Regions from separate parts of the Adlercreutzia sp. ZJ154 genome, predicted to be linked through region 2. Evidence: predicted binding sites of a transcription regulator. Region 2 holds the regulator's gene; each other region holds the start of a gene.
The links. The regulator LexA, encoded in region 2, represses DNA repair genes until DNA is damaged. The targets are predictions, from matches to a motif close to CNAACANNTGTTNG.
Positions count from the first base shown of each region.

Region 1 (10,431 bases), on a different contig from region 2:
GGGCTCCCATACATTATCTTTAAGAGTGTATTCAATATCGGCATTCTCGGTAATTATTTCGCATTCATCAAATGCTTGCATTACCTTTTCTCCAAGCGCTGTAGTGGCTTCTTCTTCAGTCATTTCTGCAAATGCAGGGTCACTTGTAATGCCTGAAATAACGTCATTCATACGATTTTCAAAATCGGTGTAACTTTTCGAAGTTATGCTTACAGAAGCTGTGGCATTGTTGTCATTAACAACTATTTTATCAATGCTGTAATCAAATCCATCTAAAACAGCAGCTGCGAACTCTTGGGAATCTATGCCCATTTCGTCTAAACCTTCACTTTCGGCTACTGTTGCCAGTTCGGTCATTGCCGCCTCATCAGCATTTTTATACTTATCTAGCTGTTTTGTCAGGCTATCCCGGATAAGTTGTTCGCTGTTTTGCCCCGCACATCCGACCGTGCAGAGCACACCTGCAGCCAAAATACCTGCTGCGATAAGCGCTAGAACTTTCTTCATTTCTCTATCTCCTTTATTTATGAGGGTGTTGTTCCCACACAACCCATATACAGCTTATTCTACTTTTACGTAGATATTTACAATGTTGCGCTAAACACAAATTAACGGCGCGTTATTTACGCGGATAAATCGATGTTAGTTGTCTAATTTCGTTTATCGTCTGCTGTATTATTGTTGCATTCGCTCTATTAGAAAGGAATCGTATATATGAAAGCGATAATTCCTGCCGCGGGTCTTGGAACTCGATTTTTGCCAGCCACTAAAGCTGTTCCGAAAGAAATGTTGCTTGTGGCAGATAGACCTGCCATTCAGTATGTGGTCGAAGAAGGGCTAGCAAGTGCGGCAGATGAAGTAGTTATCGTGAATTCACGCGAAAAGCGTGCGATAGAAGAGCATTTCTCGCCCAATCCAGAATTGGTGGCGCTTCTGCGCGAGCGTGGCAAAAATGAATACGCCGATGTTGTTGAATATGTTGGCAATTTGAACGTAACTTATGTATATCAAGACGAGGCGCTAGGTCTTGGGCATGCCGTATTGTGCGCTGCTGATGCTTGTGCGGGTGAGCCTTTCTATGTACTTCTTGGTGATGTACTAGTGCCTAACAACAACATGCTTCCCGCCATGCAGGAAGTATCAGATGCTCATGGTGGGGCTAGTGTTATAGCTGTTATGCCTGTTCCCGATGAAGAAGTTAGTCGTTTCGGAGTTATAGCAGGTGCAGAAGTATCAGACGGGGTTTGGAAAATAGACGCGCTTGTTGAGAAGCCGGCGCTTGAAGATGCGCCTTCTAATCTGGCTGTATTCGGGCGCTACTTGCTTACTCCACGTGTGATGGAGCTTCTATCTGATGTAAAACCCGGCGTTGGTGGTGAAATTCAACTTACAGATGCGCTAGATGCGCTTTTGGCTGAAGAAGAAATGTATGCTTTAGTTATAGATCCGAAAGATGGTTTTGATACAGGCACCGTTTCGTCTTGGCTTGATACCAACAACGTGCTTTTTAATCGGAAGTAAAAGTGGTGCCCCCTAAATGGAGGCACCTGAGGAGGGGATGATGCGGTTACCCTCAACTCACGCTTTCAAGGGGTAAAGCGCCCAAGCAATTGAAGTAACCGTGCCTATGAGTATATGAAATTCATTTGAATTCCGTATGATGGGTTTCTGGACAGATTGTGGATTCCGTTTTTTGGCTATGTTTTAAAGCGCTATTGAAGGGATAAAACATTTGTACGAATTTGGTATAAATGATAACATCTAGCATATGGAAACAGCTAGTCTTTTTACAGAAATGGAAGATGCAAATCGTATGAGTGTCGCCCCGCTTGCGGTGCGTATGCGTCCGCGTGCGTTGGAAGATATTGTCGGTCAGCAAGATGCGGTTGGTGCGGGAAGCTGGCTGCGCAGCGCCATAGAAAACGATTCGCTTAGCTCTGTTGTATTGTTTGGACCGGCGGGTACTGGTAAAACTTCCATTGCGCATGTTATTGCTAATAGCACCCAAGCTACATTTGTGGAAGTTTCTGCTGTGGGTGGCACAGTTAGCGACTTGCGGCGTGAAATATCCGCAGCTCAAAAGCGTTTAAGCTCTAGGGGCATGCGCACAATACTTTTTGTCGATGAGGTACATCGTTTCAATCGCAGCCAGCAAGACGCTTTGCTGCATGCTGTAGAAGACCGTACTGTTGTATTGGTTGGCGCTACTACTGAAAACCCTTACTTCGAAGTGAATTCCGCACTTCTTTCTAGAAGCAGGGTGGTGGAATTGCACTCGCTTTCCGATGCTGATATATGCAGTCTTATAGATTTAGCGCTTACTGATGAGCGTGGACTTAATAGTGCGTTTGCAATAGACGATGCTGCCAAAGATGCCATAACGCTTCTTGCTGCAGGCGATGGGCGGACTGCGCTTAACACGCTAGAATTAGCCTCGCAGCTAGCTTTAAGCGCAAACAAAAATAAGGCTACACCTGCCCTTATAACCGAGCAAATGGTTCGCAGCGCAACACCGCATCGTGGGCTTCCCTACGATAAAAATAAAGATCAACACTACGACATAATATCTGCATTTATAAAGTCTATGCGCGGCAGCGATCCTGATGCTGCCCTGTATTGGTTGGCTCGCATGATAGAAGGCGGGGAAGACCCTAAATTTATAGCGCGCCGCATATTTATTTTAGCTGCGGAAGACATAGGTAACGCCGATCCTCAGGCGTTGCTTATAGCCGAGGCTGCATTTCGTTCTGCCGAGGTTATAGGGTATCCAGAATGTCAGTTAATACTGGCGCAGGCTGCTACATATATGGCTCTTGCGCCGAAGTCGAATGCAGCGTGCGGCATTTTTGATGCTTTGAGCGAAGTGCGCAAGGGTCCGCTGCGTAAAGTGCCTGATTATCTGCGCGACAGGCATCGTCCGGGTTCTGAAAACTACGGGAAGTATAAATATCCGCACAATTATCCCGGTGGCTGGGTTGATCAGCAATATTTGCCCGATGGTCTACAGCGAGGCGCTTTTTGGCATCCGGGAGATCGCGGCTGGGAGGCGTATCGCACAGAAGCCACACTGAGAGATCGCGATATTACCGAAGATTAACATTTTTCGTCATATTCTTTACAACATTTTAACTTGCTGTCGAATATGATATAAAAACCAGCTGCGCAGGCATAGAATGTAATAATGTAGTAAGCGCGTTTGATGTGTGAAGGAGGGCTGCGCAATGGATATATTGAATATGATACTACCGATAGTTTATATCGTTGTAGGTGTGGCGCTTATTTGGTTTGTTGTGGAACTGGCGCTGACCATTAGAAAGACTCGCAGCACTGTAGAAGATATGCAAAAACAAATCGAGCCAACGCTGGCGAATGTTGAGCAACTAACAAGTGATGCGAAACCTCTTGTAGAGCGCGTTTCTCTTACGGTCGATGCTGCAAATTTGGAGATTATGCGTGTAGATGAAATTCTCCAAGATGTTAGCAGCATAACTGGCACCGCATCGAAAACTGTCACCGCGGTAGACAATGTAACCAGTGCTCCACTCGATCTTGTTAGTTCATTTACGAACAAGGTTCGCGATAAATTCGCTCCAAAGCGCGCATCAGATATATCTAAAGAAATAGGGGAGGCTAAAGCCGATTCTTGCAATACAACTTCTGCGAATACCGATGCATCTGCTGATTCCAAAGAAGTTACTACAGAAAAGCCAGTAGTCAGCGGTTATGTTCCAATTGATTCTGAAGAAAAAGCCGAGGATATTTCGGTTGCAGATGTATCTGCGGATGGGGCATTAGATGAATCAGAATAACGACGGCGCATCTGGGCATATTGGACATATAGAAGAATTGAAAGCGACTGAGCTTCAATCAAAGAAGCTGCAGTCGCTTCCTAATTTTTCGGGTGACAGAGTGCGTAAATGGTTTATGGGCGTATGGACGGCTATAGGTGCCATAATTTTAGTCGGAGTTATCGTTTACCTTCTAAATGTATTGGCGCTGCCCGTCAGTATGCTTATTTGGACTTTGGTGTTCATTTTCTGTCTTAGAGGTCTAGTTAATGGATTCGGGCAAAAAATGAATAGAGCGCTTGCCACCACGCTTGCGTATGTAGTTATGTTCGTCCTTCTTGCAATAGTTGGAATTCTTATGTTCTCGCCGATGTTCGGTTTGAACAGTCAATTTGTGAATTTACTAGAAAGTGTTCCTGTATATATAGCAGACTTGACGCGTTGGCTAAGCGAAACATATTCGAAGTATTCGACATGGCTGGAAAACGATACTGTTAGAAATATGGTAGAGAGTGTAGGGACATCGGTTTCTAGCTGGGCATCTTCTATGGCATCTGGAGCCGCTAATACTGTAGTTGATATAGGTGCTTCAGTTGCAAACGCATTTATGGCTATAGGTTTTGCCATGGTAGTTGCATTCTGGATTCTTATGGAATTGCCAGATATTAAAAGAGAAGCTAAAAGGCTTATAAGCCCGAAGTTCTACGACGATGCAGAATTTCTACACATTACATTTACGCGCATAATTGGTGGCTATATAAAAGGAATGTTTTTGCAATGCTTGCTTATTGGCGTTGCTTGCGGATTTTTGTTTGCGGCGTTGGGCATTCCTAATGCGCCGGCTTTGGGTGTTATTACTGGCATAACTAATATCGTTCCTATTGTAGGTCCGTGGATCGGCGGAATTATCGCTGCTATTCCAGCCATATTTGTAAGTCCGCTAACCGCCGTTGTTGCAATAGTGGGTTTGGTTATTATTCAGTGGTTTGTCTACACGTTCGTTAGTCCCAGAATAATGTCTAGCTCAGTAGATGTGCATCCCGCTCTTACGCTTGTTGCAATGATGTTTGGATCTGCTATTGGTGGTGCCATGAGCGGGCTTCTTGGATCGCTTGTGGGAATGCTTTTGGCTATTCCCGCCGTTGCCGTAATAAAAGCTTGCTTTGTTTACTATTTTGAGAAACATACTGGTCGTCAAGCGGTTTCGGCAGATGGTGTATTTTTTAGGGGAACCCCGCATGAAGTAGATGGTGAAGCCCATCCTCTAAGCGATGCCACATCTGCGCGTCCCTACGACGAAAGCAAAGATAGCTTCAAGGCGAAGCTTAAAGGACTTATAAAGAAAAAAGATAAACAGAAATAGCTAGCCGTTACCGAAGTGGTATTTGGTGTGTTGTCATATATTCATACACTGGTAATATAATGCTTTCGTACATACTTCCGCGATGAAAGATAGCCGATGAAATATATGACAACTGCCCAGATACGTGAAGCGTATCTGAATTATTTTGAAGAAAAAGGCAACAAACGCATGCCCTCTTCTTCCTTGATACCAGACGATCCGTCATTGTTGCTTACCAGCGCCGGTATGGTTCAGTTCAAGCCATACTTTCTACAGCAAAAGCAGCTGGAAGAGCCGTATGTGGGAACCACTACTGTGCAAAAATGCGTTCGCACGAACGACATTGACATTATTGGCACTACAGGTCGCCATCTTAGCTTCTTTGAAATGCTTGGAAACTTCAGCTTTGGTAAGTATTTCAAACAGGAAATGTGCTCAATGGCACTAGACTTCAGCGTGAATGTCTTGGGTCTGCCAATAGAGAAGCTCTACTTTACTGTGTTTGAAGATGACGATGAAACTATTCAGATTTGGAAGAATTTAGGAGTGCCCGACAGCCATATTTCTCGTCTCGGCGAAGATGACAATTTTTGGCGTGCTGGTCCAACAGGGCCTTGTGGACCGTGTTCTGAACTTTACTTTGACCAAGGTCCAAGTTTTGGCTGCGGAAAGCCAGATTGCGCCCCCGGATGCGACTGCGATCGTTTCTTGGAATATTGGAATTGCGTGTTTACTCAATTCGACGGTCAAGAAGACGGCTCGTTTGTTGAGCTGCCGAAGAAAAACATTGATACCGGCATGGGGCTAGAGCGCATTGCTGCCATAATGCAAGGTGTTCAAAGCAACTATGAGACAGATGTGTTGCGCAGCTTGGTTGCTGTGGGTGAGCGTCTTGCAGGCGTTAAGTACGGCGAAGATCAAGCTACCGATTTGGCGCTGCGAATAATGGCGGACCACAGCCGCGCGGTTACATTTATGATTGCCGATGGCATACTTCCCAGTAACGAAGGTAGGGGCTATGTGCTTCGCCGCCTGCTGCGCCGTGCCATCATGAAGGCTCATTTGATAGGCATAGAAGGACCGTTCCTCAACGATTATGTCGATGAAATTGTGCGTCTCATGGGAGACGTTTACCCCGAAATAGTGGAAAATAGGGAACTTGAACGCAAACTTATCCTTGCAGAAGAAGAGCGCTTTGGTGCTACCTTAAACCACGGACAAGCTTATTTAGAGGATGCGTTGTCTAATTTGGAAGGAAATACACTTTCCGGCAAGACTGTCTTTGTGTTGCACGACACCTATGGTTTCCCTGTAGAAATAACTAGCGAAATAGCCGCTGAGCGCGGAATAGATATTGATATGGATGCCTTCGATGCCGAGATGGCAGCTCAGCGCGAGAGGGCTAGAAGCGCTGGTGCAAAAGATGCTGAGGCTGCTTGGTCTACATATGGCGGAATTTATGCCGATATCTTAAAGGAGCTAGGACCTACGAATTTTGTTGGCTACAACAATATTTGCTTCGATGCCAAAGTTGTAGCGCTTGTGTCCGATGGGCAGTTAGTTAACACTATTTCTGAGGGCACCAGCGGCGACGTTATTTTAGACAGTACGCCTTTCTATGCGGAAATGGGCGGCGAAGTGGGCGACACCGGCTATATTCAAGGCACTAATATGTGTGCGCGTGTGCTCGATACAACTGCGCCAGAAAAGGGTTTGGTCAGGCACAGCGTTAAAGTTGAAAGTGGCAGCATTTCTGTAGGAGATGCGGTAGAGGCAACAGTTGATGCAAAGCGTCGCGCATCTATTGAACGTAACCACACAGCTACTCATATTCTTCATTCAGCTCTGCGCAAGGTTTTGGGAGAGCATGTGCGGCAGGCTGGAAGCTATGTTGGACCAGACCGGCTGCGTTTCGATTTTACGCATTTTGAAGCGCTTAGTGCAAAGCAAGTGGCTGAAGTGGAACATGTAGCCAATATGGCTGTTATGGAGGCTGTGCCTACCAATATTTACGAAACAACGCTAGATGAGGCGCGCGCGAATGGTGTAACGGCGCTTTTTGGCGAAAAGTACGATTCCGATGTCCGTGTTGTGGAAGCGGGAGATTTTTCGCGTGAGCTATGCGGTGGTTGCCATGTTGGAAACACTGCCGAAATAGGCTTTATAAAAGTTACTGGCGAGACTAGCGTGGGTGCGAATACGCGGCGTATAGAAGCTGTTACCAGTTACGGCGCACTAGAGTACGTTAACAAGATAGAAGCGGAATTGCGTGAAGCAGCAGCCGAATTGAAAGTGCCAATGTTTGATGTTAGCGAACGTACCGCATCCAACCTAAAGAGCTTCAAAGAATTACAACAAGCTGCCAAGCGCGGTAAAGAGGCTGTATCTGACGATGGCATTACCGAACTGCTTGCAACGATTAAGCTATCTAGTGCGGGATACCCTGTTATTATTGCGAAGGCTCCGGCAATTGAGGCTGGTGGTCAGCGTCAACTTTGGGATGTTATGCGTGCACGTATGGACGAACCCGGCGCTATTGTTATTGCGGGCGAAAATGAGGGCAAGGTTATCTTGATGGCAGCTGGCACCGATGAGGCGGTTGCTCGGGGCTTCGACGCTTCCCAGATAATAAAGGCCATTGCGCCAGCCATAGGTGGCGGTGGCGGAGGTAAGCCTTCTATGGCGCAAGCTGGAGGAAAGAATCCTGCTGGCATAGAGGACGCGCTCAATATTGCGCGCGATATGATTTTGTAGCCAGTGTAAGAGCGCTAACACCAGATTTGGCTTGTTGCGCCTATCTAGTGTTAGCGCCTTGCAATAGTCTGCTATATTATTTCATATGAGAATAATGGCACTTGACATAGGCGAAAAGCGTATCGGAGTTGCTATTAGCGATCCTGCCGAAAATGTAGCTTCTCCCGTTTGCGTTGTCCCTTATCAGGAAGTAATAACAAATGGAAAGGCTTGGCGACGCATTCTGGAAGACTGGGAACCTGAGTTGTTGGTGTGCGGTCTTCCTCTTACGCTATCGGGTCAGCGTGGAGTGCAGGCAAAGCGCGTATGTGATGCTGCCGAACAAATAGCTAAGAATTGCGCATTGCCGCTGGAATTTACCGATGAGAGACTAAGCTCTGTCGAAGCAAAACGAAGTTTGCGGGATTTAGGGTATGATGAAGCCGCAATGCGCGGTAAAATCGACATGATAGCAGCTAGTCTGTTTTTGCAGTCTTGGCTGGATTCGCATAAAACGCAGCAAGAAAGGTAGCATATGCCCCTCCGCCAGAAGCAAGTACCTATTTCGTCAACAAATAGTCGTGCTGCTCGTAGTGCCCATGCACGTGCACGGCAAGAGTTTAAAACATACGATACCAGTGCTATACAGCCCAAAAAGTCAAAACTGCCATACGTATTTTTGGTAATTATTCTTGTGGTGGTGGCACTAGCGGTGGCGCTGGTAATATTTGGTTGTCAGCCAAAGCCCGAAGGCTCTCTGCCTGCCGATCAGCAAGCTATTATTACAGTTGAACCGGGTCAGTCGGCTACAGAAGTAGCTGACTCTTTAGTTGACGCTGGACTAATAGGTGATGCTGGGGCTTTCTTAAACCTGCTTAAAGAGCAAGACGCTGCGGCATCTCTAATTCCCGGCGATTATGTTTTTAATGGAAAAACTTCTATGGAAGACATAATTGAGGCTTTAGTGGTGGGACCAACTGCCACGGGGGACACTCTTACGGTTCCCGAGGGCTATACTCGCCAAGCTATAGCTCAGGCAGTACAGGAGGCTACGGGTGGTCGTATAACATACGAGTCGTTCTTGGAGGCTTCTCGTGTTGCCAGTTGGTATGTCGAAGAATTCCCATTTTTAGCCGATGCTGGCGATAATAATTTGGAAGGCTTCTTGTTCCCGAAGACCTACACGATAACAGCTACCGATGATGCCGAATCGCTTGTACGCACTATGCTGCGCCAATATGAAACCGACACAGCGGCAATCGATTGGACTTATCCAGAATCTCAGGGATTAAATCACTACGAAGCGCTTATATTGGCATCAATTGTTGAAAAGGAATCTGCTCCAGATAATCGTGCTACTGTGGCATCGGTTTTCTATAACCGCCTAGCGTCAGAGCGTCCGTATCTAGAATCTGATGCAACTACAGCCTATGAGGTCGGTCACGATCCGTCGGGCGAAGAAGTGCATGCAGATACGCCGTATAGCACCTATTCTAATCCCGGGTTGCCACCTACGCCTATTTGTAATCCGTCTTTAGAGGCGCTGCAGGCTATATGCAATCCTGAGCAAACCGACTATATGTATTTCTACTCTGACGAAAATGGTTACACTTTCAGCGTTAGTTATGAAGACCATCAAAAAACGTACAGCTGATTAGCATCTTAGAAGGTTTGCATTAATTGAATAATAACTTATACATACTAGGTCATCCGGTGGCGCATTCGAAATCGCCGGCTATGTATAACGCGCTTTATCAAAAGATGGGGCTTAATTGGGAATATGGCTTCATGGATATTCCTAACAGCGAAGATGCCAGCGCTTTTGTGAATTCACGTGAATTTTTATCGCTGAACATAACTACACCTTGGAAACCTTTGGCTTTTCGTTTTGCAGATATCTCGGCAGCTACAGCGAAGTTGGCGCAGGGGGCGAACTTAGTTGTCTGCAAAGATAAAAACCTATTAGCCTACAATGTTGACGGTCAGGGTTGTGTTTCGTATTTAGAGCGTGCGGGAGCTGCTTTTTTGGGGGCTAGTGTTGTTATTTGTGGTACCGGTCCAACGGCGCTTAGCATTATGCATGAATGCGCACAGGCTGGTTGTGCAAAAGTAATAATGCTTAGTCGCAGCAAAGACAAAGCACAAGATACAGTGAATCGTTATTTAGACGAATATCGCAATTTGCTGTCTACAGCTATAACCCTGCCGGGCGCCGGTGCACGCCGTGTGTCGTTTTCCGATGCATACAAGAATACCGAATTTATGTTTGGTTCGTACAGCACTTCCAAACAAGCTATTGCAGATGCTGACATAATAATAGATGCTACTCCGCTAGGTATGAAGCCCGACGATCCGTCTCCAATAGATACATCTTTGATAAATAAGCGCCAGTTGATATTTGATACTGTATATGGTCATGGTGTAAGTGAGTTGCTGCGTGCTGCCAAAGATGCAGGAGCAAAAGCTCTAAACGGTCAGGGAATGCTGGTGTCGCAAGCTGTGGCAACCGTTGGTATAGTATGCGACATAGAGGAAGTGCAAATTCCGTTCTCTAACAATGAGCTATTC
Region 1 covers NZ_JAAKEF010000017.1:25,344-35,774, reverse strand. Annotated here, with positions in the region: gene G7Y37_RS07190 (hypothetical protein) at 1-507, opposite strand, end outside; gene G7Y37_RS07185 (UTP--glucose-1-phosphate uridylyltransferase) at 715-1,521, shown strand; gene G7Y37_RS07180 (replication-associated recombination protein A) at 1,769-3,097, shown strand; gene G7Y37_RS07175 (DUF948 domain-containing protein) at 3,222-3,809, shown strand; gene G7Y37_RS07170 (AI-2E family transporter) at 3,796-5,151, shown strand; gene alaS (alanine--tRNA ligase) at 5,248-7,884, shown strand; gene ruvX (Holliday junction resolvase RuvX) at 7,970-8,395, shown strand; gene mltG (endolytic transglycosylase MltG) at 8,399-9,517, shown strand; gene G7Y37_RS07150 (shikimate dehydrogenase) at 9,544-10,431, shown strand, end outside.
Region 1: a site for LexA is predicted at 1,726-1,739, ahead of G7Y37_RS07180 (replication-associated recombination protein A). Genes of this name have one in related genera too.

Region 2 (10,431 bases):
TTGTCATAGAGCTTTTGCGTAATTCACGTGATGCTAATGCTAAAAATATTTTTTTAGCAACACAGCGAGAAGCAGATAAGCGCTCTATTGTTGTTATAGACGATGGATGTGGCTTGCCAGAGAACATGAGAAGTCTTGTATTCGAACCAAGAGTTACTTCAAAACTGGATACCGCTTCTCTCGACAGATGGGGTTTTCACGGACGAGGAATGGCTCTCTATTCCATTCGTGTTAATTCGTCAATCGCTAGGATTGTAGACTCAAAACCCGGTCTTGGGACATCGATACAAGTTGTAGTAGATACTAAGAATATTTCCGAAAAAACAGATCAGTCTACATTCCCTCGCTTTGAAATGCAGAATGGCAAGATGTGTATGCGCGGTCCGAAAAACATACTGCGTACTGCAGCTGAATTTGCATTGGAGCATAAAGATTCTGTAAATGTTTATTGCGGTTCATTTACAGAAATAGCAACTGCAATCAATGAATACGGCATGGCAACTTGTAGCCCAGCTATGAGAGCTTTCAGTTCTAACATTGATGAATGCAAATTAATACAGCGTCTTGCTTTTGCGGTTGATCCAGTTGAATTTTCAGAAATTGCGTCTAGTTTGGGCTTAGATATGTCTCCACGTTCTTCTAGACGTATTATGGATGGAGAAATTAAGGCTGCTGTTGTAATGCTAGAGCGCATCAAACACGAATCGCTATCCGCATGCAAGCCTCAAAAATTTTACACCCCTAAAAAAATGCCAAAAAAATCGGCTGTAAAATTTACCCAAAATGACATAGATTCATTTACAAATACAGTAACTGATGCATTTAGAGAGCTTGCTTCTGGTTATTTTCTAGACGATTCAGTAAAGCCCAATGTGCATGTTATAAATGGCAGTCTTAAAGTAGAAATTCCGCTTATAAATGCTGATTGACAACGTATCTGTTTGCTTTAAGTTATCGCTAAAGGTAGAATTACGAATTGCTGGTTTATGCGCATTCGAATCAGCTATAAATACACCATAAATGTTAATGTAACGGACAAGGGATGCATGTGGCTAACGACCAGAAAGCTGAAATCAGCTGCCTGAAGGTTTCTTCAAAATCGTCTCCCGCATCAGTAGCTGGAGCGATTGCTGGAATGATTAAAGACGGTTCACCAGTAGAAATTCAGTCAGTAGGTGCAGGTGCAGTAAATCAAGCAGTTAAAGCTATAGCTATATCGCGTGGTTTCCTATCTCCTGTAGGCATAGAAATTGTTTGTATTCCTTCGTTTGCAGATATTGTCATAGATGGCGAGTATAGAACTGCCATACGATTTACAGTTGAGCCCAAAGACGCTTCAAAAACAACGCAGGCTCTTAACGTTTCTGTTTAAGTTTTCCAAATGCCATTAAATCTAGATGGATTTACATACTGCGTATTAGCCTTTGGCTGTCAGATGAACGAACATGATGCCGAGCGCGTAGCTGGCATGCTGGAACATTACGGCGCAAAGCGCGTTGAAGCTCTTGAAGATAGCGATATTCTTGTATATCTAACATGTTGTGTTAGGTTGTCTGCTGAAACTAGACTATTTGGACATGTAGCATCATGCAAAAATGTTCCTGTACGCAAGAACTCTCCATTAGAAAATAGAATTATTGCGATAGGGGGCTGTATTGCCCAACGCGATGGAGAATCTTTATTGGAATCTTTTGCTCATGTTAATGTAGTTTTTGGAACACAAGCACTTCATTTACTCCCAGAAATGTTGGCTGACGCAATATATAAGAACAAACGTTTAGCCGACACATCAGATCATCCAGATATTTTTTCTGCCGATCTGCCTACCAGCAGAAATACACCTTGGTCGGCATGGCTTCCCATAATGACCGGATGCAATAATTTTTGTTCGTATTGCATAGTGCCGTATGTTCGAGGGCGTGAAAGATCGCGCTCTATAGAAGATATCGTTTCCGAAGCCGAGCATTATGTCAGCTCTGGAGTTAAAGAAATTACTCTGCTAGGACAAAATGTAAACTCTTTTGGACGCGATTCTTATGGAACTCCTCAATTTGCCCGGATACTAAAAGAGGTTGACGCTACGGGAATTGAGCGTCTTCGTTTTGTAACAAGCCACCCCAAAGATTTAAGCGATGAAGTTATTAGCACATTTGGAGAATTGCGCTCGGTCATGCCAGCGCTACACCTGCCTTTTCAGTCGGGTTCTAATCGCGTTCTAAAATTAATGAATCGCTCTTATACTCGCGAACACTATTTGGGGCTAATTGAAAAGTTACGGCATGTGTGTCCAGATATTGCTCTTTCTACTGACATAATAGTTGGATTTCCAAGTGAAACTGAAGACGATTTTGAGCAAACACGAAGCCTTGTTGAACAGGTAGGTTTCGCACAGGCATTTACTTTTATTTTTTCACCGCGCAGCGGCACTCCTGCAGCCAAAATGGATGGAATCCCCGCCAGTGATGTCATACAACGCAGATTTGATACGCTTGTTCATACTGTGCAAAATGGCGCTTACGAATACAACCAAAAAGAGCTAGGCAAAGTTATACCCGTACTTGTTGAAGGTGCATCAAAAAGGGGAGAGGGAATACTTGCAGGCAAAAGCCCCAAGAATCAGACGGTGCATGCATATGTCCCCGATGGTACAACAGCACAAGAGCTTGCGGGCACATTCCTTAATATTCGTATAACCGAAGCTAAGACATGGTATCTTTTTGGCGAGGTTATCTAGGTGGAATCTTTGCTTGACAAAGTTATCTGCATTGTAGGTCCTACTGCAACTGGAAAATCAGATTTAGCGCAGAATATAGCACTTGAACTGGATGGGGAAATTATCAGCGCTGATTCTATGCAAGTTTATAAAGGTATGGACATTGGAACTGGCAAGATTCCAATTGACCAGCGTAGAGTTATGCACCACGGTTTAGATTTAGTGTATCCCAATGAGCCTTATTCTGCAGCTTTATTTCAAGAATATGCACGACGCACTTTCAAAGAAGTACGCAGCAGGAAACATGCTTCTATTTTAGCTGGTGGAACAGGCTTTTATGTTCGAGCCGCTATAGATAACTACGATTTTCCTAAAGGAGAACAAGTAGATAACCCGATACGAAAAGAACTTGTAGAGTATTTAGATAAAAACGGTACCGATGCACTTTGGAACCGATTAAAAAGTGTAGACCCAAAAAGCGCCGAATGTATCCATAAAAACAATTCTAAACGTGTGATGCGCGCACTTGAATTGTATGCAGATGGAAAAAGCTATGCAAACCAACTAGAAAAACTATCGAAAATTGAACAGCTTGTACCCGCACTAATGATAGGGCTTTCCGTAAGTCCTGATACATTGGCTAAGCGAATAGACACAAGAGTAGACAAAATGCGCGAATTGGGTCTTGAGCAAGAAGTAGAACGTTTACTTGAAGAGGGCTTTGAGGAATGGATTACAGCTCCTCAGGCTATTGGTTATAAAGAGATTGTTAGTGCGAAGCGGGGCGAATGCACGATAGACGATGCATTTCAAAGCATTAAGCAAGCCACCAGACGTTATGCAAAAAGACAACGTACATGGTTTCGCAAAGATAGGCGCATAGTGTGGATAGATGCTGAAACCGGTAATATGACCCACATGCTCGAACAAGTTTTGCAAGTTATAGAAAACCCCACAAACAAATAACCATACACAAGGAGCAAAAAATGAAAATAAAATTTTCAAAGATGAATGGGCTTGGCAACGATTTTATTATGATTGACGACATGTCACATAATATCGAATTGGACGAAAAGCAGGTCAAATGGCTTTGCGATAGACATTTCGGCATTGGTGCAGACGGAGTTATTCTTGTAAGACCTTCTAAACGCTTCGAATGTAGCGCCTATATGCACTACATAAACTCAGATGGCACCCTTGCCCAGATGTGTGGAAATGGAGTTCGGTGCTTCACAAAATTTTTGGTTGACAACAATATAGTTGATGCAAATTCTTGCGAATTAATAGCAGATACTATGGCAGGTCCCAAACCGATAAGTTTCAAAAGGTCGCCTGATGGCAAAATGGAAATGGCTACAGTACAAATGGGTCAGCCTATATTAGATCCAAAAGCCATTCCGGTAGATGCCAGCACCGATAGCATCTCTGCTACGGGAGAGCCATTTATTGGATATATGAATCTTGCTTCACCTTGGGGTGATTTTTCGTTTGCCTGCGTTTCTATGGGTAATCCGCATGCGATATGCTTTATTGACGATTGGACAGCTTTGCCTGATGATGCCTTCGTTGACCCGACAAATAAGTCATTATCTAATTTTGATGTAGATAAAATCGGTAAATATTTTGAATCGCATGCTGTATTTCCCGAAAAATCTAATATTGAATTTGCTGAAATTTCATCTGATGCAATTAATATGCGCGTATACGAGCGCGGGTGCGCAGAGACGCTAGCTTGCGGAACAGGTGCATGTGCTGTAAATGTGGCAGCCGTACTAACAAAAAATGCCCCCCGCGAAAACGATATTCGCTTGCTTGGCGGAGTTTTGCATATAAATTGGCAAAACGATGGAATTGTTGCAATGACAGGACCAGCAGAAGAATCGTATGTCGGAGAGGTTGATTTGGAGATTTATGACAAATGAGCCTATGTATACAATAGAGCAATCTAGTCGTGAGCGAGCCATATTAGTTGGCATAGAACAGGCTGGATCTAAATGGTCGATGGAATCTTCTCTGCAAGAATTATCGCGCTTAGCTGATACTGCGGGTGCTGATACGGTAGGTATTACTTCGCAAAAACTTACTTCGCCTAACCCGCGTACTTTTGTTGGTAGCGGAAAAGCAACTCAGCTAGTTAATATGGCTGGCGAACTAGATGCAGATATAATTATTTTTGATGATGAACTTACACCATCTCAACAATCAAACCTTGAAAAACTTGTTGGCAGAGATGTAAAAGTTATTGATCGTACTGCACTTATCTTAGACATATTTGCTCTGCATGCAAAAACACGTGAAGGTAGACTTCAGGTTCAACTTGCGCAAAATGAGTATTTATACCCACGCCTGCGAGGCATGTGGGCTCATTTAGCATCAAATAGAATGGGCGGCGGTGTTGGATCTCGGTTTGGTGAAGGGGAGAGCCAGCTAGAAGTTGATAGGCGCATGGTAAGAAAGCGCATCACTTCTATCAGGCGTGAACTAGAACATCTTTCGCGTATAAGAGGCGTTCAGCGCGAAAGCCGCTACAACAGCGGAATATTTAAGATAGCCCTTGTTGGATATACAAATGCTGGTAAATCTAGTTTACTCAATCGATTAACTGATTCTAATGTATATGCCGATGACAAGCTTTTTGCTACGCTAGATTCGACCACTAGAAAACTTATACTTCCAGAGGGCCGCGAGGTTACTTTAAGCGACACAGTAGGATTCATCCAGAAATTACCTACTACTCTTGTAGAAGCATTTAAATCTACACTAGACGAAATAACCAATTCCGATCTTATCTTGCATGTTGTAGATGCATCTTCTGACTCTTATGAACAGCAGGTAGATGCTGTAAACGACGTACTCGGACAAATAGGTGCTGAAAGTATACCTAAACTAACTGTTTTTAATAAATGTGATCTTTTGGATAGCACAGCACAACAAGCGCTAGCATTCAGAAACTCTATGTCTATCCAAGTTTCTGCTGTAATGGGAACCGGTATAGATGAATTAATAACACGGATAGCATCCGCAGCTGCTGCAACCGATTCGAATATGCACGTTCTAATCCCATACTCAAGAGGCGAACTAGTTTCTTTGGCACATAAAAGATGCCGGATATCGAACGAATCGCATACCGAATTAGGAACTAGTTTAATTCTAAGAGTACCTATTGGCTTAGAAAGAGAATTCAAACCGTTTCTTATTACGAGTTAAATACGACGAAATACCGCCACTACCTTACCCGCAATAAGACAGTCATCTACGAGAATAGGCTTCATAGAAGAATTTTCCGGTTGTAAGCGAATGCGATTGTCTTCTTTATAAAAGCGCTTTACCGTGGCGCTATCTCCAATAACAGCAACGACTATTTCTCCGTTATTAGCTGTAGGCTGCTCTCTTACAACTACATAATCGCCATCGTTTATGCCGGCTTCAATCATTGAATCGCCATGCACAGACAATGCAAAAGATGGAGAATCTCCAACGATATCGGTGGGAAGCGCAATATTGTCAGTGATGTTTTCCTCTGCAAGTATTGGAGTTCCAGCTGCAACATCACCTACAAGGGGAACACTTACTACTTTCCCAAACTCTGGATGCAACTCATTATTTTCATCTTCAAGTTGATAAGTAAGAGAAATAGAACGAGACTTCAAAGGATCGCGCTTTATATAACCTTTTTCTTCAAGTGCTTTCAGATGAACATGCACGGTAGAAGGGGAGGAAAGCCCTAAATCTTGGCATACCTCACGCACAGTAGGTCCAAAACCTTTTTCACGTATATGTTTCTCAATATTATTGAGAACTGCTTGCTGTCTTTTTGTAATTTTTGTAGACATGAAGACTCCTTGCATCAAGATTGCCAATCGGAACCTTTGTTCGTAATTATAACTGCGAACATGGGTTCTAGCAAGAAAATTCTTGAATTAATGTATGATGTATACTAGCAAAAGGAAAGGATATAAATGCGTTGTCCATCATGTGGATATGAAGAATCAAAAGTTATAGATTCGCGCTCGGCAGATGATGGCAGCGCGATACGCCGTCGTCGTGAATGCCTTAAGTGCCAAAACCGTTTCACGACATATGAACGTTTAGGAGAACGTCCTGTAATTGTTTTGAAATCGGACGGCTCCCAAGAAGCGTTTGATAGGCAAAAACTTTTTCGCGGTCTTTTAATCGCTTGCGCAAAACGCTCGGTTAGTCCAGAACATATTGACCAGCTAATTGATGACATAGAAAATTCACTTCGAAATTCCGGTGTCTCGGAAGTACGCTCAAAAGACCTAGGAGAAATGGTCTTAGACAGGCTTGCTAATGTAGATGATGTTGCATACATTAGATTCGCAAGCGTATATAAAGACTTCAAAGATGCAGAAGAGTTCAGCGAAGCGTTAAAAGGTTTGAAATAAATGAAGCAACTTGATATTCGGATTAAGCTACTTCGCAACAATATTGAGGCTCCCACATACGCTCATATTGGGGATGCAGGGTTAGATCTTAGATCTGCTATAGATGTAGTATTGCAGCCCTTTGAGCGCGCTATTGTTCCTTGTGGGTTTTCCATTGCTATTCCTGAAGGATATGCGGGATTGGTACTTCCTAGAAGTGGACTCGCCACAAAGCATGGTATTACGGTGCCTAATAGCCCGGGACTTATTGATAGTGGCTATCGCGGCGAGATGATGGTATCGCTACAGAACTTAGACGCTAATACGGCTTACACGATTGATGTGGGCATGCGAATAGCTCAACTGGTGATAATTGAAACACCAAATGTTAACTTAATTCATGTTGACGAGCTGGAAGATACTGAACGTGGTTTTGGCGGGTTTGGAAGCAGCGGACTAAACTAAGCATAGCAGGTGAAAATATGCAGCCGGAATACAGCAACACACCAGATGACGAATCAAGAGCTTTTGCAAACCACCAATTAGCATCAGCTCAAACACTGGTAACAATTACAATTATTGCATCTCCTGTATCGTTGGTTATCGGCGGTTTACCGCTAGGTATTGTGGCGTTAATTTGTGGCATAGTGGCTCTTAGCAAAATACGTGCTGCAATAGAAAAGTTATCTGAACCTAGTGCCATTGCAAATAATTTGAAACGCCAAGCGATAATTGGCATCTCGGTAAGTATTGTTTCAATTGTGTTGAACGCAATTTCTATAATTATCATATTGCCAGCGTTTATTGAATTTCTGCAAAGCGGTGATATTACTAAGCTTACAGAGGCAATGAATTTCTCAAGCGCATCAACTTCTTCTGGTTCTAATTCTGTGTGGGACTAGTCTTTCCTATTTGTATAAATGGCTGATAATAAATGTTATGTAAACTTAATTAATATCCTGCTTAATGCCCCTAATAAGCTAATTTTTCGCCTTGAACGGATGACGCGATCGCATTGCCCCACGCGACGGCTTTATTCGCAACTCTTCAAAATTTAAGCCAAGTTTACGCAATTCAAGATGTAACAACTCTCTGTGTGTATCTAATTCTGAACGCACCATAGAATCTTGACTGCAAACTTCACAGACTATGTACGGTTTATCTTTATCCGGTCCCTTTCGGGGCGCTGGATCTTCACGTATATAAACGGCATTGGTATTTTCCAGAATTAAACATGCAGCGTTTTTATTCCATATAGTATTAACCGCTTGTTTATAGCAATCGTTATTGCGTGCAATACGCATGAATTTACCAGCATCGCCATCTAAATTACTTATTACTTTTGACAGCTCCCCTGCAAGTTTTTTCATTTAAGATTCCTAAACATATCAGTAGCGTTTTTTTGATTATAACTACCATAATTTGTTTTATGGACAGTCTTCGCACAATCGCGTATCTTTTTAGTAAGCAATTCTATAGGAGCATTTTATGGTAAACAGAATTTCTAGACTCATCTTATGCGTAACTTGTTTTGCCATGTTCGCATTTCTCTTGGTAGGTTGTTCATATCAAACCGATGAAGAGGCAATAGAACAATCCATCTCAAACCGCTTAGACGGCTATAAAAATATAGACAGTTCTGAAACAGCAAATTTTGCTTCCCGAATGGATATTGACTCCCTTGCGCAATACGGTGTTTCTGAGCACGATTTCATGGCGGCATACTTTGATGATTTCGATTATTTAATTCAAAATGTAGCTGTTGATGGCGACAATGCGGTTGCAACAGTTGTACTTACATGTAAAAGTTTCACCGAATATGAAAAAGCTTTACAAGAAGCAACGGATGCTATGAAAGCTGATGCATCAATAGCTAAAATGTCTACAGATGAACTTGACAAAGCATTCGGTAAAACAATTTTAGATACACTTAAAGATGTAGAAGTAAGGCAAACCGAACCCATCGAAATATCTTTTGAAAAAGTAGATAATGTATGGGAACCCGTTTCTAACGCTTCTGAAGATATTGCAGCAGCGCTAATGTCGAATTGATGATATGGCTCTAAGTAACGATAAAAGACATCTGCATCCAAAAGATGCATTATTGCTGGCGGCACCACACACTTGGGCAGCTTCTATTATGCCCGCACTTCTAAGCATTGCGTTTGCATACTCAATGCAAGGTTTTCTGTCAGTTTCACTAACAATTGCCCTATTGATTGCCGTTGTATTAATGCAATCATCAGTTAATACATTCAATGATTACTTTGATTTCGTAAAAGGTGCAGATTCAAAAAATGACAATGTTGAAGAAAGCGACGCTGTATTGGTGTACAACAATATCAACCCTAAAAGTGCACTTGCTTTAGCAATAGCCTTTCTTATAGTCGCATTTCTTTTAGGTATATATTGCATCGTATCATCTGGATGGATTCCACTTGTCATTGCTATTGTGGGCGCTTTTATTGTCGTTGTTTATTCGGGTGGAAAAACACCCATATCTTACCTGCCAATTGGAGAAGCAATAAGCGGTATTACAATGGGTGGTTTAATTCCCCTTGCTTCGTTTTATGTGCTTACCGATAGTCTTAATTGGATGATACTGGTTTGGTCTATTCCGCTTATTATCAACATCGGTCTTATTATGATGACAAATAATACCTGCGACATAGAAAAAGATATCTCAGCTGGAAGAAAAACCCTTCCCGTAATACTTGGACGCTTACGTGCGCGCACTCTTTATAAAACCCTAATCGCAATATCTGTTATATCAACAGTATTAATTGTGGGTATTTGGTTTCCTTCGGGAATTATTGTTTTACCATTCATGCTGTTGGCTCTTTATCCAATAATTTCAAAAATGTTCATTAGTCCATTAGAACCTAAGGTTCGCGTAGGAGCTATGGCAGCTGTATGTAACATGAATATTGTGCTAGGCACTTTTTATGCTGTTGCAGTATTTGCTTCAAATGTTCAGCTAATCCTTTAAGCATTAGCTGTAAATAATATTGGGGCATTCTTTGAAATGCTTACCCAATTCATGCTCGTTATAACAGCTTAGCAGCTGTTCAGGCGTAGTTGGTTCGTCACATTCTGTAATGCCTGTAATATACGCGATATGACCTAAAACGGCTTCAGTCGATTTGTAAGTGTCAATCATGCAATCTAGCGAAGCATCTTTATCGCGCTTTGATAAGCGTCTTCCATCTTCATTAACAAGTAATGGCACATGTCCATATGTAGGTTTTTCATAGCCAAGTAAACTTTGTAAATATATTTGTCTTTTTGTAGATGTTAAAAGATCGTAGCCACGAACAACACAATTTATACCAA
Region 2 covers NZ_JAAKEF010000001.1:110,184-120,614, reverse strand. Annotated here, with positions in the region: gene G7Y37_RS00575 (ATP-binding protein) at 1-929, shown strand, start outside; gene G7Y37_RS00570 (stage V sporulation protein S) at 1,073-1,372, shown strand; gene miaB (tRNA (N6-isopentenyl adenosine(37)-C2)-methylthiotransferase MiaB) at 1,382-2,734, shown strand; gene miaA (tRNA (adenosine(37)-N6)-dimethylallyltransferase MiaA) at 2,735-3,679, shown strand; gene dapF (diaminopimelate epimerase) at 3,700-4,635, shown strand; gene hflX (GTPase HflX) at 4,625-5,920, shown strand; gene lexA (transcriptional repressor LexA) at 5,917-6,546, opposite strand; gene nrdR (transcriptional regulator NrdR) at 6,673-7,119, shown strand; gene dut (dUTP diphosphatase) at 7,120-7,563, shown strand; gene G7Y37_RS00530 (hypothetical protein) at 7,581-8,000, shown strand; gene G7Y37_RS00525 (hypothetical protein) at 8,079-8,468, opposite strand; gene G7Y37_RS00520 (hypothetical protein) at 8,587-9,150, shown strand; gene G7Y37_RS00515 (prenyltransferase) at 9,155-10,087, shown strand; gene gluQRS (tRNA glutamyl-Q(34) synthetase GluQRS) at 10,091-10,431, opposite strand, start outside.

Region 3 (10,431 bases), on a different contig from region 2:
CCAAAAACCGACATTCTATTGGTTTTTGCTGGTTGATGAATCAGAAGAACCGGCGCATCATATAATCAACCAACACGATGTTGGATTATAGAACATCTTATAAGGAGTCCGCCATGCGAATGTGGATCGCAAAATACAATCTTGAAGTGCTTACCTTTATTGCAGTCACCTTTATCGTTTGCGTTGCTGTATTCATGCCAACGTTGAGCATCATACAGAAGTTCATCATCGGATTCTTGTGGCTTTTCACTATGCATGAGTGGGAGGAAGGGAAATTCCCCGGAGGATTCCTGAACCTCATAGGAGACAATCTTTTGAAGATTAAGGTGACTGATGAGTTGGCAGGACTATCCCGAATCCCTACCATGTGCCTCATCTTGGGATTTACTATCATTCCGTTCTTTTTCGACACCGCGTGGTGGCTCGTTATGCTTCCCGTATGTCTTTCCATCATGGAAGGCATCGTCCATATGATATCCCGTTTCGCCAGTTTCCCAAGATCATGCGTGGTCGTATGCTTGCGCTGATCCGTGGCGAAGCATAGGTTGGGAGTGCAATCATGACTTGGTGGGATCGTAGCAATATCTATATCCTCACTTTTGGTGGTATAGCTGTTCTTATCTACATGATCATCAATTGGGCTGCGCTCACGCCCTTGCAGATTGCCCTTTCATTTTTCATATTCGGAATCACTTTGCATGAATGGGAAGAGACGAGGTTTCCTGGAGGCTTCTACAAGCTGATGACAGGAATGACTGGTGTCAACAATTCAGATCAAGCAAAGATAGAGCGTTCCCATGGGTGTGTGGTTATCGCCATTGTGTTTTTCGCATACATACCGTTTTTCTTCAACGGAGTCCATTGGCTTGCGTTGGTCCCAGCAATCCTCGGGATATTCGAATCATTCATACATATTGCTGGAATCAAGATCCACCATTTGAAGCATTTCTACTCTCCTGGAATGCTTACCGCATTGTTATTCTTGTTGCCTCCTTCTATTTTCATCATCATCTATGCAGCTCCAGGAGTAGGTTGGGAATGGGTGCTGACATTTGTTTATTATTTCACAGTGTTTTTCTGCATGGAACTCGCCGTTTGGGGTGTCTTTGGCATAAAGCCGAAGGATTTTCCGAAAATTGCCAAGCGTGCTCGTGCTTATGTTCTTGGTAAGAAAAGCTAGAGGCATATCAAGCTAATTTTTATAGTGCTTTGATTCGGAAGTCGCCCGAACAAGGAAATCATTGCAGCGCGTCAAGTATTTGAGACTCTTCGAGAGTATTTTTGTCTGCTTCTTGGGTTTGAGATGAGTCTCTGCATCTTGTTCCATTGCTTCATCGTTCTCGCTTCAAAGAATACATATCCATCAGAGTTCGTAGCAACCGTGACCAAAAGCTTCGTCGTGGGTGATATGCATTGCAAGCAAGGTAGGATATTGCCGCTTGTGGATAGGGTAGTGGCTGCGCATGGCGCGAGCATGTGCATGACGAGTCCGGCATCAACCCCTATATCCCTACTTTCGGGTTTTTTCTTGACTGTGTCGAAGCGCTAGGCTAATATACAAACATATATTCGTTAGAACAAATGTTTGTGGTGGTCGTATGGATGTTGTGCAGAAGCTTCAGGTATTGGCGGATGCCGCTAAGTATGATGTTGCGTGCACATCTTCTGGCGTAAATCGTTCGGGAAAAATGGGGCAGCTTGGTTCTACTAGCAATGCGGGGTGCTGTCATAGTTTTACTCCAGATGGGCGCTGCGTAACATTACTAAAAGTGCTTATGACAAATGTATGTATATACGACTGTGCTTACTGCGTGAATCGTTCAAGCAATGCTGAAATACAGCGTGTATGTTTTACCCCGCGTGAATTGGCTGACTTAACTATAGGCTTCTATAGGCGCAACTATATAGAAGGGCTTTTTGTAAGTAGCGGGGTTATAAAAAGCCCAGACGATACAACTGAATTAATGTTGCGCACGTTGCGCATTTTGCGCGAAGAATACAAGTTTCGCGGTTATATACATGCGAAGGCTGTCCCAGGAACTTCACCAGAACTTCTAAATCGTTTGGGTCTTCTGGCTGATAGGCTTTCGGTTAATATGGAGCTTCCGTCTGAGCAAAGTTTGCGTCTTTTGTGCCCGCAGAAAAACAAGACTGACATTCTTTTGCCTATGCGACAAATATCGGAATCCATTGCAGAAGATAGCGAATCGCGCGCTATGGTTCGGAAAAGTAAAACCGTTTATATGTCTACCTCAAGACCCAAACAAGCTACACGTGCATTTGCTCCTGCTGGGCAATCTACTCAAATGATAATTGGCGCTACCCCCGAGAGCGATTATCAAATACTTAACCTTGCGGCTTCGCTGTACAAGAAAATGCAGTTGAAACGAGTTTTCTTTAGTGCGTATTTGCCAGTGGTGCAAGATGTTCGCTTGCCTTCAAACGATGCAGTGCAGCTTAATCGTGAACATAGACTGTATCAGGCAGATTGGCTTTTACGTTTTTATGGTTTTCATGTAGACGAAATAATAGATGAGCAGAATCCGTTTTTGGAAGAGGGGGTAGATCCTAAAGCAAATTGGGCATTGAATCATCTAGATCATTTTCCCATAGAGGTGAATACGTGCGACCGAGAGATGCTTTTGCGTGTGCCGGGCATAGGTGTTAGAGGTGCAAAACTGATAATGCGGGCTAGACGTCAAAGTACTCTTGGGGAATACGAATTGCGAAAGCTGGGCATTGCGTTTAATAGGGCACGCTACTTTATAACTTGCAATGGTACTTATTGCGGGCAAGGGTATGAATATAGTAGAGATTCACTTTTGGCTGCGCTGCAAAAACCTATAGAAGGCGGTCGCCACGGCAGACGCGCTGACCGTGCAATTAAAGGACAGATGAGTTTATTTGAGTCTTTAGCAGAAGTTACAGCGCTTCCCGAGAATAATACGCAAGCACTTATGGGGGCTTCTGCATGAGTGAGGTATATTCATCTACTGTGGAAGTTTTTGATGATGTTGCCTATGTATATGACGGCACGTTAGAGGGTTTGCTGTCTTCTGTGTTTGAGGCTTATATTAATAAGGAAGACCCAGCAGATGTAGTGCCAGCTGGGCTCATTCAGCTAAGATTAGCTCAGCGTATATTCTCGGTTTCTACAAATTGGGAATATGCTGAAAGAGTTCGACGTGGCATAATTCGCAAATGTGGTAGGCGGACGTTTTTTCAAATTGCCAAAGCGTCGGTATCATCTAGGGCAGATGCTGGTGCATCGATATATAGATTTATTCGCTATGCGATGGACGAGCATAAGGGGCGAAGCCAAGCTATATCTAACATATCGCATCCGGCGGTATCGCATTTGTTTGAAATAACTCGAAGCGTAGATAACGAATGCGAACACATAAGGCAATTTGCTCGCTTTGAACATTTGAAAGATGATGGTGTACAGGTATGGTTTGCGAAAGTTAATCCAAAAGATTCTGTTGTGCCGTTAGTGCTAGGTCACTTTGTAGAACGTTTCAATGTGCAGCCATTTATTATATTTGACGAGGTTCATGGTGTGGCAGGTGTATGGGACGGTATCAAGAAGCGCCTTGTTCAAATAGATAGTGCCGATATATTGTCTGTTATGCCAATGCGTTCGGCGACAGAAATAGATATGCAAGAAGCGTGGCGTACTTTTTATAGGTCGGTTTCCATAGATTCTAGATACAATCCCGAATTGCGCAGGCATTTTATGCCTATGCGTTTTTGGAGGAATATAACCGAAATGCAAATTGACGAAACAGGATTAAAGAAAATATAAGGTAGTAGTTATTTGCTTGATTTTGCACTTTGATAATAAGAAATAATTTGTGTTTTTAGTGGGCATGAAGCTGTTACATTTCGAAAACATTTTTATATTTATCTTGACTTCACCTGTGCTCGGCGTAGAATGCAATCCACACATCAGGGGCCGACTGGTTTCGACATGGTAGGTCTGAGATGAGGAGCAAGTCGTGGTCGTCTCGCCACGTTAAATAGGGGCAATGTCAAAGTTAATTGGCAAAACTAACACTTCTAAGGCTGGCTACTATATGCCAGCTGCCATGGCTGCTTAGATTCAGCCATCCGTCGAGCCTGAAACTTCCCCGATTCAGGTAAGACGTCAGATTAGGGGAATGCTCTGTATCACGTAGTCGGTATGGGTGCAGAAAAGATTGAACCGACTAGGGAATCTGACGCTCGTCTGCGAACCGAAGATTCCCGAATATTGAACGCAGACTAAGCTTGTAGAGCCTCATTGGGGATCTAGTATGGACCGGAGTTCGATTCTCCGCGGCTCCACCATAAGAGACAGACGCGAACACCTTCTGAACAGGGGTGTTCGCGTTTCTTTATCTCTTGAATTTCCTCAAGCGTCTTTCGGTTTTTGTCTATATGTCTAGAAATGTCGCGTTGCGAATCGGAAGAGAAGCGTGCATATATCGCATATATCACCGCTGTGGTCATACGACATAACCATTCGTACCCTTGAAAGCACACTTTGACCCATGATAAAATGACATCGTTACGACGGGGTGGACGCGAACGGAGAGATACCTAAGCGAAAGCCCCATTTTTCATTTCGAAATCTTCCTTTTTACATCAGGGTTATCCAAATAGGCTTTATCGCTTTCCGGCAGTCTCTTGTACAGCGACGATGCCCTCTTTTGCGATGGCAGGAGAACCCTCCCGAGTTTACCCTTCTCGCGGATATGCCGCACCGTCCGCCAATAATCGCCATCCCCCGACACAAGAAATATTTTGTCCAAATTTTCAGTTTCGTATAAATCTAGCATCATCTGAAAGACTATATCGGTATCCACATTGCCCTTCTTTGCCGTATGCAGGGCATCCGAATGCGGTCTGTACACGACCTCGTAGCCGAAGCTGTGATACAGGTTGTATCTGCTTTGGGCTTTCTTATAAGATACCTACGCACAGATAGTGTTCGCGTTTCTTTTGAGTGAGTGAGGCATATGGAATTTAAATTGAATGATTTTGCTGGTGCTAAAGAAGTACGTGAGCGCGTATTCATGCAGGAACAAGGCTTCAAGAACGAATTTGATGAAATAGATTCCGATAGGCGATGCATTCATATATGCGCATACGAAAATGACTCTCTTGTAGGATGTTCTCGCATTTTCCCGTCCGAAATGGAACCGAATACAGATACTATTAAAGGGAAGTGGGTATTTGGGAGGCTTGCTGTGCTTCCCGAGTATCGTAAAGGCGGGAGAGGGTCTGAAATACTTGCAGAATCTGAACGAGCTGCTGAAAATGCTGGTGCTACCGAGATACATTTACATGCTCAATGCAGCGCAATGTCGTTTTATGAGCGCAGCGGATATGCAGCATACGGACCCGTTGAATTCGACGAGCATGTAGAGCATCGTTGGATGAGCAAAAAATTGTAAGCTACACGGCGCAAAGACAGGAGATTTTAATGGAAACATATAAACGTGAATTCATAGAATTTATGGTTGAATGCGATGTTCTGAAATTTGGTGATTTCACTCTTAAAAGCGGGCGTAAATCTCCTTTCTTTATGAATGCGGGGGCTTACGTTACTGGAGATCAGCTACATCGCTTGGGATTGTATTATGCGCAAGCCATCAACGATCGCTTCGGCTTAGATTTTGATGTGGTATTTGGACCAGCTTATAAGGGTATTCCGCTGTCTGTTATTACCGCAATGGCAATAAACGAGCTTTACGGAAAGCAAGTGCGTTATTGCAGCAATCGTAAAGAGATAAAAGACCATGGCGATACCGGTGTGCTTTTGGGAAGCAACCTAAAAGATGGCGATCGTGTTCTTATAGTTGAAGATGTAACTACGTCGGGTAAATCTATAGATGAAACATATCCCATTTTGAAGGCTGCAGCAGATGTTCAGGTTGTTGGGCTTATGGTTTCGCTTAATCGCGAAGAGATTGGCAAGGGCGGAACTATTAGTGCTTTAGAAGAGGTTAGCGAAACATATAGTATGCCCACTGCGGCTATAGTTACTATGTCGGAAGTGGTTGATTATTTACTTGATCGGCAGATGGGTAATCGTGTTGTAATAGATGGCGAAATGAAAGCCTCTATTGATGCATATTATGAAAAGTATGGTGCAAAGCGGGCTTAGTTTTATTTAGTGTATTCATGCCGGTTCTACTTGCGTTGTTAATTGCGGTAATGTTAAACGCAATTCGAACCGGCATATTTGGGCAACTTTAGTGACTTTAACGCTTCTTTAGGAAACTAAGTTCTTCCTGTATGTCGCTCAATGTCTCTTTAAGTTCCACCGCCACTTGGGCACCTTCTTTGTAAATGTCATTCATGTCCGCAGTTGCTTCAGCTACACCTTCGCGAGTTATGCCAAGGTCGAAATCATCTTCGCCATTTTCGCTCGACAATTTCGAATCAGATTTTGATTTAGGTTTATCGGTGGATACATCTTCGCTGTCTATAATTTCGTATTCACTCATATCAACATAATAGTATTCCTGTTCATTTCCGGCTTCGTCAATAATTATGAAGCCTATTTCGTTGTCTTCGCCATCGACCAAATAGGCGTATATGTCATCTTCTGCAATTTCCATTTCGAAGACTTCTTCAACAGTTTCTTCAGAGGAATTTACGTCGTTATCTTTTTCCATTGTTTACCCCTAATTCGTGGATGGTTTCTAGTTACGTGAATGATCTTTCAGTGCTCTGTCTATATCTCTTTTCATATCGCGTTCGCGCATGCTTTGCCGCTTGTCGTGAAGTTTTTTGCCGCGCGCCAGTGCCAATTCAACTTTAACAAGACCGTTTTTGTTGAAATATATTTTTAGCGGAACAAGTGCAAAACCTTTTTCTTGGGTCTTACTAGCCAAATAGCGTATCTGCTTTTTATGTAGCAGCAACTTACGCCGCCTATCTGGGTCGACATTGGCTATATTGCCGTTTGCATAAGGCGATATATGGAAATTTGAGAGCCAAGTTTCTCCGCGCCGAATAAGCGCAAAGGCATCTGTTAGCTGGGCGTTATTATCTCGCAACGATCGAACTTCGGTGCCTGTAAGCTCTATGCCGGCTTCGAAAGTTTCCAGTATTTCGTATTCATGAAATGCACGGCGATTTTTGGCGATAGTTTTAGAATCCTGTTTAGCCATTTTTCTCCATCTATAATTCGGGACGCAGCGATTCGTCTTTAGGTTCGCACGCTTCAAGACTTGGGTCTGCGCCGGGGAAGCCCGCCGGTGCACAAGCGCTGGTTTCGTTCATCACTTCGGCATCGCTTGCGTATTCGAACGCTACATTATCAAGGTTACGCGCTATATTTAATGTGCTGTCGCCAGATTCATCAGACAGTTCTGCGACTCGCGCCGCATCCATGGTGGGACCCGGCATAACATTTGTACCCGTAATTTCACGGGTAAGCTTTTTGGTTTCCTCTGCCATGGCGATAAGCTCTTTCATTTCTTCGGTAAATTCTGCTGCACTACGCGCCACATCGTGGAAGCTACTGCTGCTTTGGTCGGGTTCATCTAGCGCATAGCTGTTTTCGCCAGCTTCGCCATCCGTTTCGCTATTTTTACGCATGTCGCAAAACATGTCGTCTACGATATCTAAGCCAATATTGTCTATACCGGGAATGAAGCTTGAATCTCTGTCAAGGTTCATAGTGAAAGTTGTTATAAGTTTTATTGCATTTTGCACATCTTTTAGAGATATAACTTCGGTGGGTGTATGCATATATCGCAAAGGTATTGATATAAGCCCTGTAGGAATGCCGTCTTGCGATATTTGTATAGCACGCGCATCGGTGCCGGTAACAGACGGTTCTGCCTCAATTTGATATGGGATGTTCTTCTCCTTTGCGGCTGCCACTAAGCGCTCGAACACGCAGGGATTAATATTGGGACCGCGCGCTATGACAGGGCCTTTTCCGAGTCGTATATCGCCGTATTTCGATTTGTCTATTCCGGGATAGTCAGTGGCGTGGGTAACATCGAAAGCTAGTGCAATGTCAGGGTTAATTGAATGTGCGCTGGTTATTGCGCCCCGTGTTCCGATTTCTTCTTGCACAGTTATTGCTGCGGTGAAGTCTCCGGAACTGCGACCAAGTTGTAGCAAGTTTTCCATTACTCTGCATGCAATGAATACTCCAACTTTATCATCGAAGCCTCGCGAAACGGCAAGACCATTGCCGTAGCGCTCGAACCCAACGCCATAAGTTATGGCATCGCCTATGCGAATGCGCTGTTTAACTTCTTTGGCGGAAAGCCCTACATCTATTACCAGTTTGTCGAGTGGGGTAACTTGTTTCCTGTCGTCGGCTTCTATTAGATGTATTGGTTTTCTTCCTACAACTCCGCGCACTTTGCCAGAGGATGTGTGCACATCAACGCGCATTCCGGGCAATATTGCTGCATCTACTCCTCCGATAGACGCCACAGAAAGAAAGCCTTCATCGGATATGTAAGTTACCATCAGACCTACTTCATCCATATGCGCTGAAAGCATTAGAGAAGGACCGTTGTCGCGCCCATCTAGTGTTAAGTGGACAGAGCCCATGGTATCGGTGTTTATCCAGTCAGCTGTGTACGCCATGCGCTCGCGAACAATTTCGGCAACATGTTCTTCCGATCCTGTCGGGGAAGGCGTTTCAACCAGTTTTTTCAAGAATTTTATTTGCTTTTTCTTCATTTAGTCTCCTATACGCATCCGCGTTTTGTGTCGGTTTTGCGCCGTCGTGTGGGCTTTCGAAAATCCAGTTCTTGTTGCCCGTTTATTTGTTGCGAGTCGCCTCGTTTGCGGTCTATCTTATAAATGTTCCACGAAAGTGCTGTGTTTCCAAAATCTTCCAACATGTGCATGCGGGCATCGTGTGCGTTTGCTTTTGTTCCTAATCGCGCGCTGCTTTCAAACTCAAAAAGACCGCTTATATGTTCGGCGGCAGAGTTGAGCGATCTATAGTGAGCTATGTATGTTGCCATCTTGCTACTAACGCCATTCCTTTCGAGAAAAATACTGAGATTCATCTTATCATTTGCGCTGCATAATGCATCCTTATAGGTGTTATATGATGGATATGATGGCATGCTGTAAACATGCTGTATAAAACTGTTTTTGAAAAGTAATAAGCCACACACGAAAGAATCACACACCTAGGTTTGTATTTCTGTACAATGAAATAATTGTTGGACCGTGTTCGAAAGTGCATCATGGCTAAGCATTCAAAAGGAAAACATGTTGCGTCGTCTGTGAAGGGCGGAAATGCTGCTGAGCAGGCTTCGGTTTCTGCAGAGATTGCTGATTCGAAAGATGTTGAGGCGGCAAAAGAATCGGGTCTTGCTAGCCAATCTGAGGAACCCAAAAACTCCGAAAAAGTGGAAAACGCTGACGCGCCTGCTGTTGATGCGCCTGAGCAAGCGGTTAAGTCTGGGCAGGTTGTTGAATCTGCGGCTTCGTCCGCTAGCACACCTGCTGACGCGCCTGCTGATGCGCCAGCTGTTGATGCGTCTGCCGGCACACCCGCTGGCACACCTGCTGCCGCGCCTGCTGGCACACCTGCAAACATCTCAGTGTCTTCGCCTGTACAGCCAGACCGTGGTGTGTCACCTTCTTCTGAAGCTGCGCAAGGAAAACGTCACAATTTGCGTACAGCTCTTATAGCTAGCGCATGTGTTGTAGTTGTTCTCGGCGGGCTATATCTTGGTGGGGTGGCGTTGTTCTCAACGCATTTCATGCCAAACACCAATGTGGCAGGAATAGATTTTTCTTTAAAAACACCGCAAGACATGCAAGCTACACTTGATAATACATTGGCAAATCATACATTCAGCGTTGTAGGGAAGGGCTTGAACTTCAAGGTTTCTTCCGAGGATGTTGGGCTGACTTCCGATAATGCTGCCGTTGCGCAAGACATAATAAGCAAAGAAAACCCTTGGATGTGGCCGGTTGAAATTTTCAACCAGCACGACTGCACCGATTCTTTCACGGAGTCAATGCATGCAGATGGGCTTGATGCAGTAGTGTCTTCGCAACTGGAAGTTGTAAATGCCGATGCTGTGCAGCCTACAAATGCCACTATTGCATTCGATGAAGGCGAAAACAAATTTGTTTGTGTTGAAGAGACAAAAGGTACAGCTATAGACGCTGATGCTCTAAAAAATACGATTCTTGAAGGGCTACTACATTTAGAAGACAAAATAACATTAACCGATGCTGTGCTAGTTCAGCCTACTATCTTAGTGGACGATCCTCGCGTGCAGGCTGCTGCCGATCAAGCAAACGAATACGTGAAAGCGGAATTTGATGTTGTGATGTCAGACACTCCTGTAGTCCATGTTGATCCGAAGCTAACATCGCAATGGGTTTCGGTTAGCCCTGAGCTAGAGGTTGGGTTTGATGAAGCTGCCCTTTCCGCATGGGCGG
Region 3 covers NZ_JAAKEF010000002.1:130,527-140,957, reverse strand. Annotated here, with positions in the region: gene G7Y37_RS01845 (hypothetical protein) at 114-527, shown strand; gene G7Y37_RS01840 (HXXEE domain-containing protein) at 560-1,180, shown strand; gene G7Y37_RS01835 (putative DNA modification/repair radical SAM protein) at 1,599-2,975, shown strand; gene G7Y37_RS01830 (TIGR03915 family putative DNA repair protein) at 2,972-3,805, shown strand; RNA gene ssrA (transfer-messenger RNA) at 3,952-4,329, shown strand; gene G7Y37_RS01820 (NYN domain-containing protein) at 4,602-4,922, opposite strand; gene G7Y37_RS01815 (GNAT family N-acetyltransferase) at 5,001-5,438, shown strand; gene pyrE (orotate phosphoribosyltransferase) at 5,468-6,151, shown strand; gene G7Y37_RS01805 (hypothetical protein) at 6,249-6,665, opposite strand; gene smpB (SsrA-binding protein SmpB) at 6,693-7,163, opposite strand; gene G7Y37_RS01795 (M42 family metallopeptidase) at 7,174-8,700, opposite strand; gene G7Y37_RS01790 (hypothetical protein) at 8,709-8,990, opposite strand; gene G7Y37_RS01785 (L,D-transpeptidase family protein) at 9,219-10,431, shown strand, end outside.
Region 3: a site for LexA is predicted at 1,575-1,588, ahead of G7Y37_RS01835 (putative DNA modification/repair radical SAM protein). Genes of this name have one in related genera too.